DNA from 2 places in the Thermaerobacter composti genome. Region 2 is predicted to be linked to the other one. Evidence: riboswitches for the same ligand, from Rfam matches in the RefSeq annotation. Region 2 holds a riboswitch; the other holds the start of a gene.
The links. A riboswitch is a leader RNA that binds a small molecule or an ion and turns the genes downstream of it on or off. The one in region 2 is predicted to bind cyclic di-GMP.
Positions count from the first base shown of each region.

Region 1: it holds a riboswitch for cyclic di-GMP, as region 2 does, so the genes downstream of both, Q5761_RS00715 (flagellar hook-basal body protein) here and flgB (flagellar basal body rod protein FlgB) in region 2, are expected to answer to the same signal.

Region 1 covers NZ_CP132508.1:158,729-164,387, reverse strand. Annotated here, with positions in the region: gene Q5761_RS00725 (superoxide dismutase) at 469-1,083, opposite strand; gene Q5761_RS00720 (flagellar hook-basal body protein) at 1,453-2,286, opposite strand; gene Q5761_RS00715 (flagellar hook-basal body protein) at 2,283-3,032, opposite strand; cyclic di-GMP riboswitch class I at 3,434-3,490, opposite strand; gene Q5761_RS00710 (rod shape-determining protein) at 3,882-4,892, opposite strand; gene spoIIID (sporulation transcriptional regulator SpoIIID) at 5,322-5,621, opposite strand.
Region 2 covers NZ_CP132508.1:1,217,163-1,222,821, forward strand. Annotated here, with positions in the region: gene hslV (ATP-dependent protease subunit HslV) at 57-605, shown strand; gene hslU (ATP-dependent protease ATPase subunit HslU) at 839-2,278, shown strand; cyclic di-GMP riboswitch class I at 2,554-2,646, shown strand; gene flgB (flagellar basal body rod protein FlgB) at 2,851-3,297, shown strand; gene flgC (flagellar basal body rod protein FlgC) at 3,302-3,817, shown strand; gene fliE (flagellar hook-basal body complex protein FliE) at 3,857-4,201, shown strand; gene fliF (flagellar basal-body MS-ring/collar protein FliF) at 4,372-5,659, shown strand, end outside.

The sequences.
Region 1 (5,659 bases), 1.1 Mb from region 2:
GCTCGTACCGCGGCTCGTGCGCCCAGAAGCCGCCAGCCGTACCCGCCCCCGATCCGCCGACGGTCCCCCCTCGCCCCCGCACCCGGGATGGGAGCCGCGAGGAATCCCCCCGGAATCCGCGAGGGGACCGGCGGTGCGACCCCTACAGATTCGCCGTGGGACCGTGCCCGCCCTGCCTACCCACCTTTTGGCGCCTCCTGTGGCCGGCGCCGGCGGCGCCCCTCGTCCCGCGTCGCCCATCGGGCTGCCCAAGGCGCCAAGGGCTCGCCCCGCAAGCCCCAAGGCGGTAAAAAAGGGGGAGCCGGAGGAACCGGCTCCCCACTGCGCCCATTCCCATGCCGCAATTCCGCGGGCCGAGCGGCGCACGATCCGCACGCTTCCCGGCAGGCGCTCCGGCCCGGCCCGGCCGGCCAGGCACCGGGGCGCGCCGGCGGGCGACGCGTCCAGGCCTTCCCGCCGCCTGCCGGGTCAGCCGCGGGCCTTCTCGTAGCGCCGGGCGACCTCGTCCCAGTTGACCACGTTCCACCACGCGGCGACGTAGTCAGGCCGCCGGTTCTGGTACTTCAGGTAGTAGGCGTGCTCCCACACGTCCAGGCCCAGGATCGGCGTGTGGCCCTTCATGTAGGGGCTGTCCTGGTTCGGGAGGCTGTACACCTGCAGGTCGCCCTTCTCGTCCACCACGAGCCACGCCCAGCCGCTGCCGAAGTGGGTCGTGGCGGTCTTGGTGAACTGCTCCTTGAAGGATTCGAAGCTGCCGAAGGCCTTGTCGATCGCCTCGGCCAGGGCACCCGAGGGCTGGCCGCCGCCGCGCGGGCTCATGATCTCCCAGAACAGCGAGTGGTTGGCGTGGCCGCCGCCGTTGTTCCGCACGGCGGTGCGGATGTCCTCGGGAACCTGGTCGATCTGGCGCAGGAGCTCCTCGATGGGCTTGTTCTGGAGCGCGGGATACTTCTCCAGGGCCGCGTTGACGTTGTTCACGTAGGTGGCGTGGTGCCGGTCGTGGTGGATGCGCATGGTCTGCTCGTCGATGTGCGGCTCGAGGGCGTTGTAGTCGTACGGCAGGGGCGGCAGTTGGTAAGCCACCGACGATCCCTCCTCGGTTGGGCAGATCGCGCGGGGCCCTCGCCACCGGCAGAAGCACGAAGCGTCCCTGGCCAGGCCGACCGTCCCGGCCGCCGACGGGGCCGGTGGCCCAGGCTGTCCCGCGCCCGAATACGAGTATATACCAACGTCCGGAAGCTTTCATGCGACACCCCCGTGACGGCCCCGCGACAGCCCCGGCGACGGCCCCGGCGGCGACCCAGGGCCGGACGAACCGGCAACGCGCCCGGGGCGGGCGGCAGACCGCCGCCCGCCCCGGGCGCATCAGGGGGGAGGCCCATGCGGGCCTTGGGGGGAAAGAGGACAAACCAAAGGTCACGGGTTCCCGCGGTTGATGGCCGTCCTCGCGTCTCACGGCCGCAGGCGGTTGATGGCGCCCATCATCTCGTCGGCGGTCAGCACCGCCCGGGCATTGAGCTGGTAGGCCCGCTGCGCCGCCAAGAGGCGCGTCATCTCCGCGGCCAGGTCGACGTTGGACTGCTCCAGCATGCCCTGGCGCACCCGACCGGCCCCGCCCTGCCCCGGCGGCAGGGCGATCAGCGGCTCGGGTCCCGGTGCGAACAGGCCCTCGCCCCGGCTCTCCAGGGCGTCGGGTGCCGCCGGCACCACCACGGCCAGTCGTCCCGCCGGGACCTCGTCGCCGTCGGCCAACACGGCCCGGATCTCGCCCTCGGGCGAGACGATCCACGTGCGGCTTCCCGGCGGCAACACCACCGGCTGCCCGTCGTCCCGCAGCAGGGGCCGCCCGGCGCCGTCGGTGACCACCAGCCCCTCCCCTCCGTCGGGCCCGCCAGCCGCCGGCGGGCCCCCGGGCCAGGGGCTGAGGGTGAAGGCGCCGCCCCGCGTCAGCAAGACCTCCCCCGTGGCGGGTTCGACCACCTGGAGGAAGCCGGCCCCCTCCAGGGCCAGGTCCCACGGCGAGCCGGTCTCGCGGAGCGGCCCCTGGTGCCAGAGGCGGGGCGTGGCGGCGAGGCGTACACCGTGCCCCACCTGCACGCCGCCGGTCGCCGCGGCGAGGGGCGCCACCGGCGCCTGCACGGCGGCGTAGGCCAGGTCGGCGAAGTCCGCCCGCGACGCCTTGAAGCCGGCGGTGTTGACGTTGGCCAGGTTGTTGGCGGTGACGTCGACCTGACGGGCGGCGGCGGCCATGCCCGCGGCCGACGACCACAGGGCCCGCTGGATCACGTCACCCGCCCCACTTCCTGGATGGCCAGACCCAGGGTCTGGTCATGGGCCGCCAGCACCCGCTGGGCGGCCTCGAAGGCGCGGAAGTTGGCCAGCATGGCCACCACCGTCTTCACCGGGTCGACATTGGACTGTTCCAAAACGCCCTGGCGCACCGGCGTGTCCACGGGCACCGCCGCGCCCGCATCGCCCAGGTTGACCAGCAGGTTGTCGCCGGCCCTGCGCAAGGCGGCGGGGTTGGCGAAGTTCACCCGGGCGATGGTGCCCACGGCGAAGCCGCCCACCTCCACCTGACCGTCCGGCGTCACGGTGAAGTCGGCGGTGCCCACCCACAGGGGCTCCCCGTCGATGCCGAGCACGGGCCAGCCGTCGGGCGTCTGCAGGTAGCCCTCGGGTCCGACGGTGAAGTTGCCCGCCCGGGTGTAGGCGGGCCCATCCGGTCCCAGCACCACGAAGAAGCCCTCGCCCGCCAGGGCCAGATCCTGGGGGCGACCGGTCTCCACCCACGGACCGGGGCGGACGTCGAGACCGGCCTCGGCCACCACCACCCCGTTGCCCACCGGGCCGACCGGCGCCGCACCACGGCCCTCCAGCCGGGAGACGAGGAGCTCCGGGAAGGCCTCGGTGACGTTCCAGCTAGCCCGATAGCCGGGGGTCTCGACGTTGGCCAGGTCCGTGGCCAGGCGCTGCTGCACCACGACCCGGGCCATCATGCCGCTGGCGGCGGTGTAGAGTCCTCGCAACAAGGCCCGTCTCCCTCCACTGACCGGCGAGCCACGGCCGCCCGGGACCCCCTGGGGCCCATGGCCCCGCGATGCGAGGCCGGTGCGCGCCTGCCGCCGGCAGCGAACCGGGCGCGAACCGGAGCAGCGAACCGGGGTCCATCAAGGGCACCAAATGAAAACCCCCGGCGGCTGCCGGGGGACGAGAGCCCAACCTATCCCTCCGCCCGCTGCCACCGTGGCGAGGCACCGGGACCGGGCCCGCGGCCCGGAGAACCGTCCTACGGTGGGTCGGGCGGTACGGGATGCTCCACCCGTTCGGCAGCCCGGCCGTCGTGGCCGGCGGACGGCGCCCCCGGGCCCCAAGCCCGCTCCCCTCCCCCTTCGGAGGGGGGATCCTCGTCGGCCCTCGGTCGCCCCCGCCGCGCGGTAGACCCGTGGCTTTGCGCCCCCGCCTTTCGGCGGGTTTGCCCTTTCGCGGCGTGTCGAACCTCGACGGGAACCTCGTTTTGGAAGGCATGTTCGGCGCCGGTCGCGCCATTCCTGCTGGGAGCTCGGATCGTCTTCGCGGCGGGTCGCGCGCAGCGTCCGGCGGCCTGCCATCGAACCGCCCAATGGCCGCCCTCCCCGGCCCGCACCGGGCGGCGGTCGCCTGTCGCGTCGGCTTCGGGCCGGCCCTGGGCCGCAGCCGGGTGCAGCTCGTCGAGACCGCAGACATCCTCCGCCCCGCGGGCCGGTGCGCCCCGGCCCGCGGCCTCGCCCCCCATCCTTCGTGATCCGGCCCTCGGCCGGTCCGGGGCCACGGCCGCCCGAGCGCGGACGCGAGGGCACCGAGGTCGGTTCCGGCGTGGACGGTGGGGCCCAAGGCCGGCGTCACCCGGCGACGACGACCCCCGCCAGGCGATCGAGCATGCCCAGGGCCGCCCCGGTCCCCAGGGCCACCGTCAGCAGCGGCTCCTCCGGCTGCACCACGGGCAGACCGGTGGCCTCGGCGATGCGCCGGTCCAGGCCCCGCAGCAGCGACCCGCCGCCGGTGAGCACCAACCCGCCCACCACCAGGTCGGCCGCGAGCTCCGGAGGAACCCGCTCCAGGGCGGCACGCAGGCCGGCCAGCAGGGTGCCGATGGGCTCTTCCAGCGCCTCGTGGATCTCGGCGGCGGTCAGGTGCAGGGTCCGGGGCAGGCCGGTGACCAGGTCGCGGCCCCGCACCTCGAAGCGTTCGTCCGCCTCGGGGGGCACGGCCGTGCCGATGGCGATCTTGGCCTGCTCCGCCGTGCGCTCGCCGATCAGCACGTTGTACCGCCGCTTGACATGGCGGACGATGGCCTCGTCGAAGGCGTCGCCGCCGACCCGCACCGAGGCGCCCACCACCACGCCCCCCAGGGAGAGCACAGCGATGTCCGTGGTGCCCCCGCCCACGTCGACCACCAGGTGGCCGCCGGGCCGGTGGATGTCGAGCCCCGCCCCCAGGGCGGCGGCGACCGGTTCCTCCACCAGGTAGACCTTGCGGGCCCCCGCCTCGTAGCCCGCCTCGATGACGGCCCGCCGCTCCACGGTGGTGACGCCGGCGGGGACGCACACCACCATGCGGGGCCGCAAGCCCAGCCGGTGGGGCATGGCCCGTTGCAGCAACGCCTTGAGCAGGGTGGCGGTGGCCGTGAAGTCGGCGATGACGCCACCGCGCAGCGGGCGCGCGGCCACGATGTGGCCCGGCGTCCGCCCCAACATCCGATGGGCCTCGGCGCCCACGGCCACGACGCGCCCCGTCTGCCGGTCGACGGCGACCACCGAGGGCTCGTTGAGCACGATGCCGCGGCCCTCCACGTAGACCAGGGTGTTGGCGGTGCCCAGGTCGACCCCCAGGTCCCGCACGAACCCGACCATGTCCCCTCCTCCCTCCTGCCCGTGGGACGGCCGCCACCGCGGCCGACGGCCGTCGGTCGGCGGGCGTGGAGGCGGTGTCGACGCCAGGGCGGATTTCTTTGCCATCGGGTCGGGTTCCTCTTGACGCACAAGATGGCGGGCCGGGAGGGGATGGCCTCGGACCCCCGCTCGTCGCCGCTGGGAATGGGTTGTCCATCGAATGGGTTGTCCGCCGCGCGTCCAGGCGGGTGCCGCTCGTCGCCGCTGGGAATGGGTTGTCCGCCGCGCGCCCAGGCGGGTGCGGTGCGGACCGGCGCCGGGGAGGGGTCGTCCGGGGCAGGGGAAGGAAGGGGGCCGGGCTGCAGGCCGCTGACACCGGGTCGCGCCCGGGGGCCGCCGCCACGGCCGCGTTCGTCCGGGGGCCAGGGCCGGTGCCGGCAGGGACGGCGTTCAGGCCCCGACGGAGGGCTCCGAGGGGGGTTGCTTGCGCACCGGGCCCCGCTGCTCCTGCAGGTACTTGAGGCGGGTGGCCTCACCACCCCGCAGGTGGCGCTCCGCCTTGTTGGTCGCCAGGACCTGCTGGACCTTCGCCGCCAGCTGGCTGTCGATCTTGGGCAGGCGCTCGGTTACGTCCTTGTGGACGGTGCTTTTCGAGACACCGAACACCTTGGCTGCCTCGCGCACGGTGGAGCGGGTGCGAGCGATGTACGTGCTCACCTCCACCACGCGCTTCCAGATGTAGTCCTTCACCGACCTGCCCCCTTCGCCCTGGTCTGTTACCATCTATA
Region 2 (5,659 bases):
GGCGCGGTCCCAGCGAGGGCGGCGGAGGCCCTGTCGGCCGGGGAGGAATCGGTGGCATGGTGGGACGCTCCGGGTCGTTCCACGGCACCACCATCCTGGCGGTGCGCCGCGGCGGCAAGGTGGCCATGGCCGGCGACGGCCAGGTCACCTTGGAGCAGCACATGGTGATGAAGCATCGGGCCCGCAAGGTTCGTCGGCTCTACCACGGCCGGGTGCTGGCGGGATTCGCCGGCAGCGTGGCCGATGCCGTGGCCCTGCTGGAACGGTTCGAGGGCAAGTTGGAGGAGCACGCCGGGCAGCTGGTGCGCGCGGCGGTGGAGCTGGCCAAGGACTGGCGCACCGACCGGATGCTGCGACGACTCGAGGCCCTCATGGTGGTGGCCGATGCCGAGCACCTCCTGCTGGTCTCCGGCTCGGGCGAGGTGCTCGAGCCCGACGACGGTATCGTCGCGGTGGGCTCGGGCGCGGCCTTCGCCCTGGCGGCCGCCCGGGCGCTGGTCCGGCACACCGCACTCGACGCGCCGTCCATCTGTCGCGAGGCGATGCGCATCGCCGCCGAGCTCTGCGTGTACACCAACGACCAGCTGATCGTGGAGGAGCTCTAGGCCCCCGCGCTCCTCCTCCCGACGGCGCAAGGCCGCGTCCGCGGGGAGGTCCACGAGGCGGGGGGAGCGGGGTGCGGGATCCAAGGAGGCCGCCCCGTTCTGGGGTCGGCCGTTCTCGAGGCCCCATGGCGCGGCATCGGGGAGCGCTCCGGCGCCGCAGGGCGCCAGGGGCAGGGTGCGGCGGCCGCCAGGGGTCGGGACCGGCCATCGGCACCGGAGGAGGGACGCCCGCCGTGCATCAGGCGGCCGCACCGGGTGCGGCATGGGAGCCCGATCGGTTGACGCCGCGCCAGATCGTGGCGGAGCTCGACCGGTACATCGTGGGCCAGGCCGCGGCCAAGCGCGCCGTGGCCATCGCGCTGCGCAACCGCTGGCGCCGCCAGCAGCTCCCGCCCCACCTGCGGGACGAGGTGGCGCCGAAGAACATCCTGATGATCGGCCCGACGGGGGTGGGCAAGACCGAGATCGCCCGCCGCCTGGCGCGTCTGACGGGTGCGCCCTTCATCAAGGTCGAGGCGACGAAGTTCACCGAGGTGGGCTACGTCGGGCGCGACGTGGAGTCCATCATCCGCGACCTGGTGGAGACGGCCATCCGCATGGTGAAGGCGGAGCGGATGGCCACCGTCCAGGACCGGGCGCGGGCGGCCGCCGACGAGCGGTTGCTGGACGTGCTGGTGCCGCCGCCCCGCCGGCGGCACCCGCGCTTCTCCTCGCCGTGGGAGATGCTGCTGGGGCCCCTCGGGGGCACGCCCCAGCCCAGCGAGCCGCCGCGCCCGGAAGAGGAGGAGGACTGGCGCCGGCGCCGGCAGGAGGTGGCGGCGCGGCTGCGCGACGGCCAGCTGGAGGACCAGGTGGTGGAGATCGAGGTCGAGGACCAGGCGCCGCCGATGGTGGACATCCTGGGCGGGCCCGGCCTGGAAGAGGTGACCCTCAACGTCCAGGACCTGCTCAAGGACTGGCTCCCCCGGCGCAAGCGGCGGCGCCGGCTGCCGGTGCGGGAGGCCCGGGAGGTGCTGGCCCAGGAGGAGGCCCAGAAGCTCATCGACATGGACCAGGTGGTGGCCGAGGCCATCCGCCGCACCGAGCAGGCGGGCATCGTGTTCATCGACGAGATCGACAAGATCGCCGGCCGGGAACGGGGCCACGGGCCCGACGTCTCCCGGGAGGGCGTCCAGCGCGACATCCTGCCCATCGTCGAGGGCTCGACGGTGATGACCCGCCACGGCCCGGTGCGGACGGACCACATCCTCTTCATCGCTGCGGGCGCGTTCCACGTCGCCAAGCCCTCGGACCTGATCCCGGAGCTGCAGGGCCGGTTTCCCATCCGGGTGGAGCTGCAGCCCCTGACCCGTGAGGACTTCAAGCGCATCCTCACGGAACCGGACAACGCCCTGCTGCGCCAGTACCAGGCGCTGCTGGCGACCGACGGGGTCGAGCTGGAGTTCACGCCGGACGCGGTGGACGAACTGGCGGCCATGGCCGCCCGCGCCAACGAGCAGGCGGAGAACATCGGTGCCCGTCGCCTGCACACGCTGCTGGAGCGCGTCCTGGAGCCCCTGGCCTTCGACGCGCCCGACGCCCTCCAGGGCAAGGTGGTGGTCGACGGCGCCTTCGTCCGCCAGCGGTTGGAGGGGGTGCTGCAGGACCAGGACCTGAGCCGGTACATCCTCTGACCCGGGGACCGCCGCGGCCCGCCGGGCGGCCGCCCGCACCAAGGAGACCGCGGCTGGAAAGGCGAACCGTGTCGAGAGAGGGACCCAAATCCAGGACCGGGGTCCCAAATTTTTTGTCGCCGATAGCAGGAATGACCAGTGGTGTGGAGAATCATGTCGACCAGCTCGGGTCGACAGGGATAGACAAATCTATAAACTTCGGGGGCGGGCGAGGCCTTGTGCCCCCGCCGGGCTCCAGGAGCGGTCGGAGCCTGGCGACGGCCCGCCCCCCGCGGCAGCGACAAAGGCACCCCTGCCGAAAGGCAGGCTCGCAAAGTCACGGGTCTACGGTCCCGCCCCGGCGGGACTATGACGGCCGGACTGCCGAACGCCGCGTGGTGGTTCTGTCCCCGCCGTCGTGGGCCGCCCGTGGTGCCGGTTGCGCCGCGGGCGGCTCGTCTTTTCGGAGCCCAAGCCCGGCCGGTCCGCCGGGCGGGCCGGCGGCGACCCGGGCCGGCGCGGGTGCCCGGTGCCCGGCGCAGGCGCCCGGTGCTCCCGGACCGGGCGGTGTTCGCAGCGGAGGGGGTGGGCCCATGTGGGGCGCCATCGACGACCGGCTGGCGGCGGCGCTGGAGGTGCTGGCCCTCCGTCAGCGCCTGCTGGCGCAGAACGTGGCCAACGCCGAGACCCCTGGCTACAAGCGCTACGACGTGGCTTTCGACCGGGCGCTGGCGCTGGCCTTGGAGGCGTCGGGGAGGGGCGCCGGCAGGGCGGACGGCTTGCAGGCGGCGGGCCGAGGCCCGTTGCCCCTGGCCGCCACCCACCCCGCGCACCAGCCGGGCCGGGGACCCGTCGGCGCGCTCTGGCAGGCGGTGTACCGCGAGACGGGGACGGCCCTGCGCAACGACGGCAACAACGTCGACCTCGACGCCGAGATGGCGCGCCTCGCGGAGACCGGTCTGCACTACCAGGCGCTGATCCGGCAGCTCTCCGATCGCATCGCCTTGTTGCGCACGGTCATCGCCGAGGGGAGGCGGTAGCGCCATGGGCGACGGCCTCTTCGGCACCCTCGCCATCGCGGCCAGCGGCATGACGGCCCAGCGGCTGCGGCTGGACCTGATCGCCAACAACCTGGCCAACGTGGACACCACCCGGGCCCCCGGCGGCGGGCCGTACCGGCGCCTGGTGCCGGTCTTCCAGGAGCGGGTGCGACCCTTCGCCGAGGTGCTGCGGGAGCGGGTGGCGGCGGGTCCCCTGGCCCGGGGCGCCGCCGGCGTCGCGCCGCGGGGGACGGGAGGAACCGGCCCCTGGGGCGGCGGCCTCGGCCCGGCGGGCGTGCAGGTGACGGCGGTGGTCGCCGATCCCTCCCCGCCGCGGCTGGTGTTCGACCCGGGGCATCCCGACGCCGGGCCCGACGGGTACGTCGCCTACCCCAACGTGGATCCGCTGATGGAGATGGTGAATCTGCTGGCGGCCACCCGGGCCTACGAGGCGAACGTGGCCGTCTTCAGCGCGGCTCGCACCCTGGCCCTGCGGGCCCTGGAGCTGGGCCGGGGCTAGGCGGCACGCGGGCTGGATGCAGAGCAGGAGGGATGATCCATGAGCCCATGGGGCGTGGGATGGGCGGGCGGCGTGGGGGCGCCGTCCGTCGCGGAGGGCCTGGCGCCGGCCGGCGGTGCCGCAGGGACGCCGGCAGGCGGCGCCGAGACGGCCGCCGGCGACGGTCCCCGCTTCTTGCGGGAGCTGGCGCGGGCCCTGGCCCAACTGGAGGGGACGGTGGCCGAAGCCGATGCCATGGCCCAGCGGCTGGTGACGGGCCAGGTCGACGACCTGTCCGCGGTCATGGTGGCCAGCGAGAAGGCGCGGCTGGCCGTCGAGCTCGCCGTGCAGCTGCGCAACAAGGCGCTGGAGGCGTACCAGGAGATCATGCGGATGCCCATCTGACGGCGGCCCGCGACCCTGGCCGGCGGCGACCGGCGGCGAGACGGCCGCATCGCCCAGATGCCCACCTGCAGCAGGTCCGCCGTGCCCGCCGCCGACGGCGAGCGGCGGCGAGGGCGGCCGCATAGCCCGCGCGCGGCGAGGGCGACGGGAAGGAGGCGGCGGAGGGCCCGATGCCGGTGACGCAACTGCGGCAGCTTCCCCAACAGTTCCTGGGCTGGTTCCGGCAGCTGCGGCCCGCGGCTCGTTGGACCGTGGTGGCGGCGGCGGGGTTGGCGCTGGCGGGCCTGCTGGCGCTGGCCCTGGCGGGCCGCGGTCAACCGCGATGGGAGCCGCTCTTCACCCGGCTCGATCCCTCCGACGCGGCCGCCATCGTCGGCCAGCTGGAGGAGCAGGGGGTGCCCTACCAGCTCGCGGAGGGCGGCCGGGCCGTGCTGGTGCCCGCCGCCGAGGTGGACCGGCTGCGCCTGGAGCTGGCCGCCCAGGGCCTGCCGCGGGAGGGCACGGTGGGCCTGGAGTTGATGGAGCGGATGCCCATGGGGGCCACGGAGTTCGAGCGGCAGGTGCAGTACCTGCGGGGCCTCCAGGGCGAGCTGGCGCGGACCATCGGCCGGCTGGAGGGCGTCGAGGCCGCGCGGGTCCACCTGGTCCTGCCGGACGACACCCCCTTCGTCGCCGAGCGTCGGCCGCCCAGCGCCGCGGTCCTGGTGCAGCTCAAGCCCGGCGCCGACCTCGGGCCCGAGCAGGTGCGCTCCATCATGCACCTGGTGGCCTCGGCGGTGGAGGGCTTGAAGCCCGAGGACGTGACCGTCGTCGACGCGACCGGCCGCCTGCTCTCGGCCGAGGTCGGTCCGGCGGAGGGAACCGACACCGCCCGCGCCGACGACCGCCTGGAGGTCGAGCGCCAGTTCGAGGCGGACCTGCAACACCGGCTCCAGACCCTGCTGGAACAGGTGCTGGGACCGGGCAACGTGGTGGCCCGGGTGAACGCCGAGCTGAACTTCGACCAGCAGGTGATCGAGCGGCACCTGTTCGAGCCGCCGGCCGACGGCGGCGAGGGCCTGCTGCGGTCCATCCAGGAGCTGGAGGAGACCTTCACGGGTCAGGGGGTCCCGGGCGGCGTGCCCGGCGACGCCAACATCCCCACCTATCCCCAGCTGGTCGGGGGCGAGGGCGAGTACCAGCGCACGGAGCGGACGGCCAACTACGAGGTCAACGAGGTGATCGACCGGCTCCAGGTGGCGCCGGGGGCGGTGCAGCGCCTCTCGGTGGCGGTGGTGGTCAACGGGCAGCTGACGCCGGAGCGGCAGGCCGCCCTCCGGCAGGTGGTGGCGGCCGCCATCGGCAGCGACCCGCAGCGGCAGGACCAGGTGGAGGTCGTCGGGATGCCCTTCGACACGACGGTGGCCGACCGGCTGCAGCAGTCGCTCGAGGCGGAGCGGCAGGCCCGCGAGGCGGCGC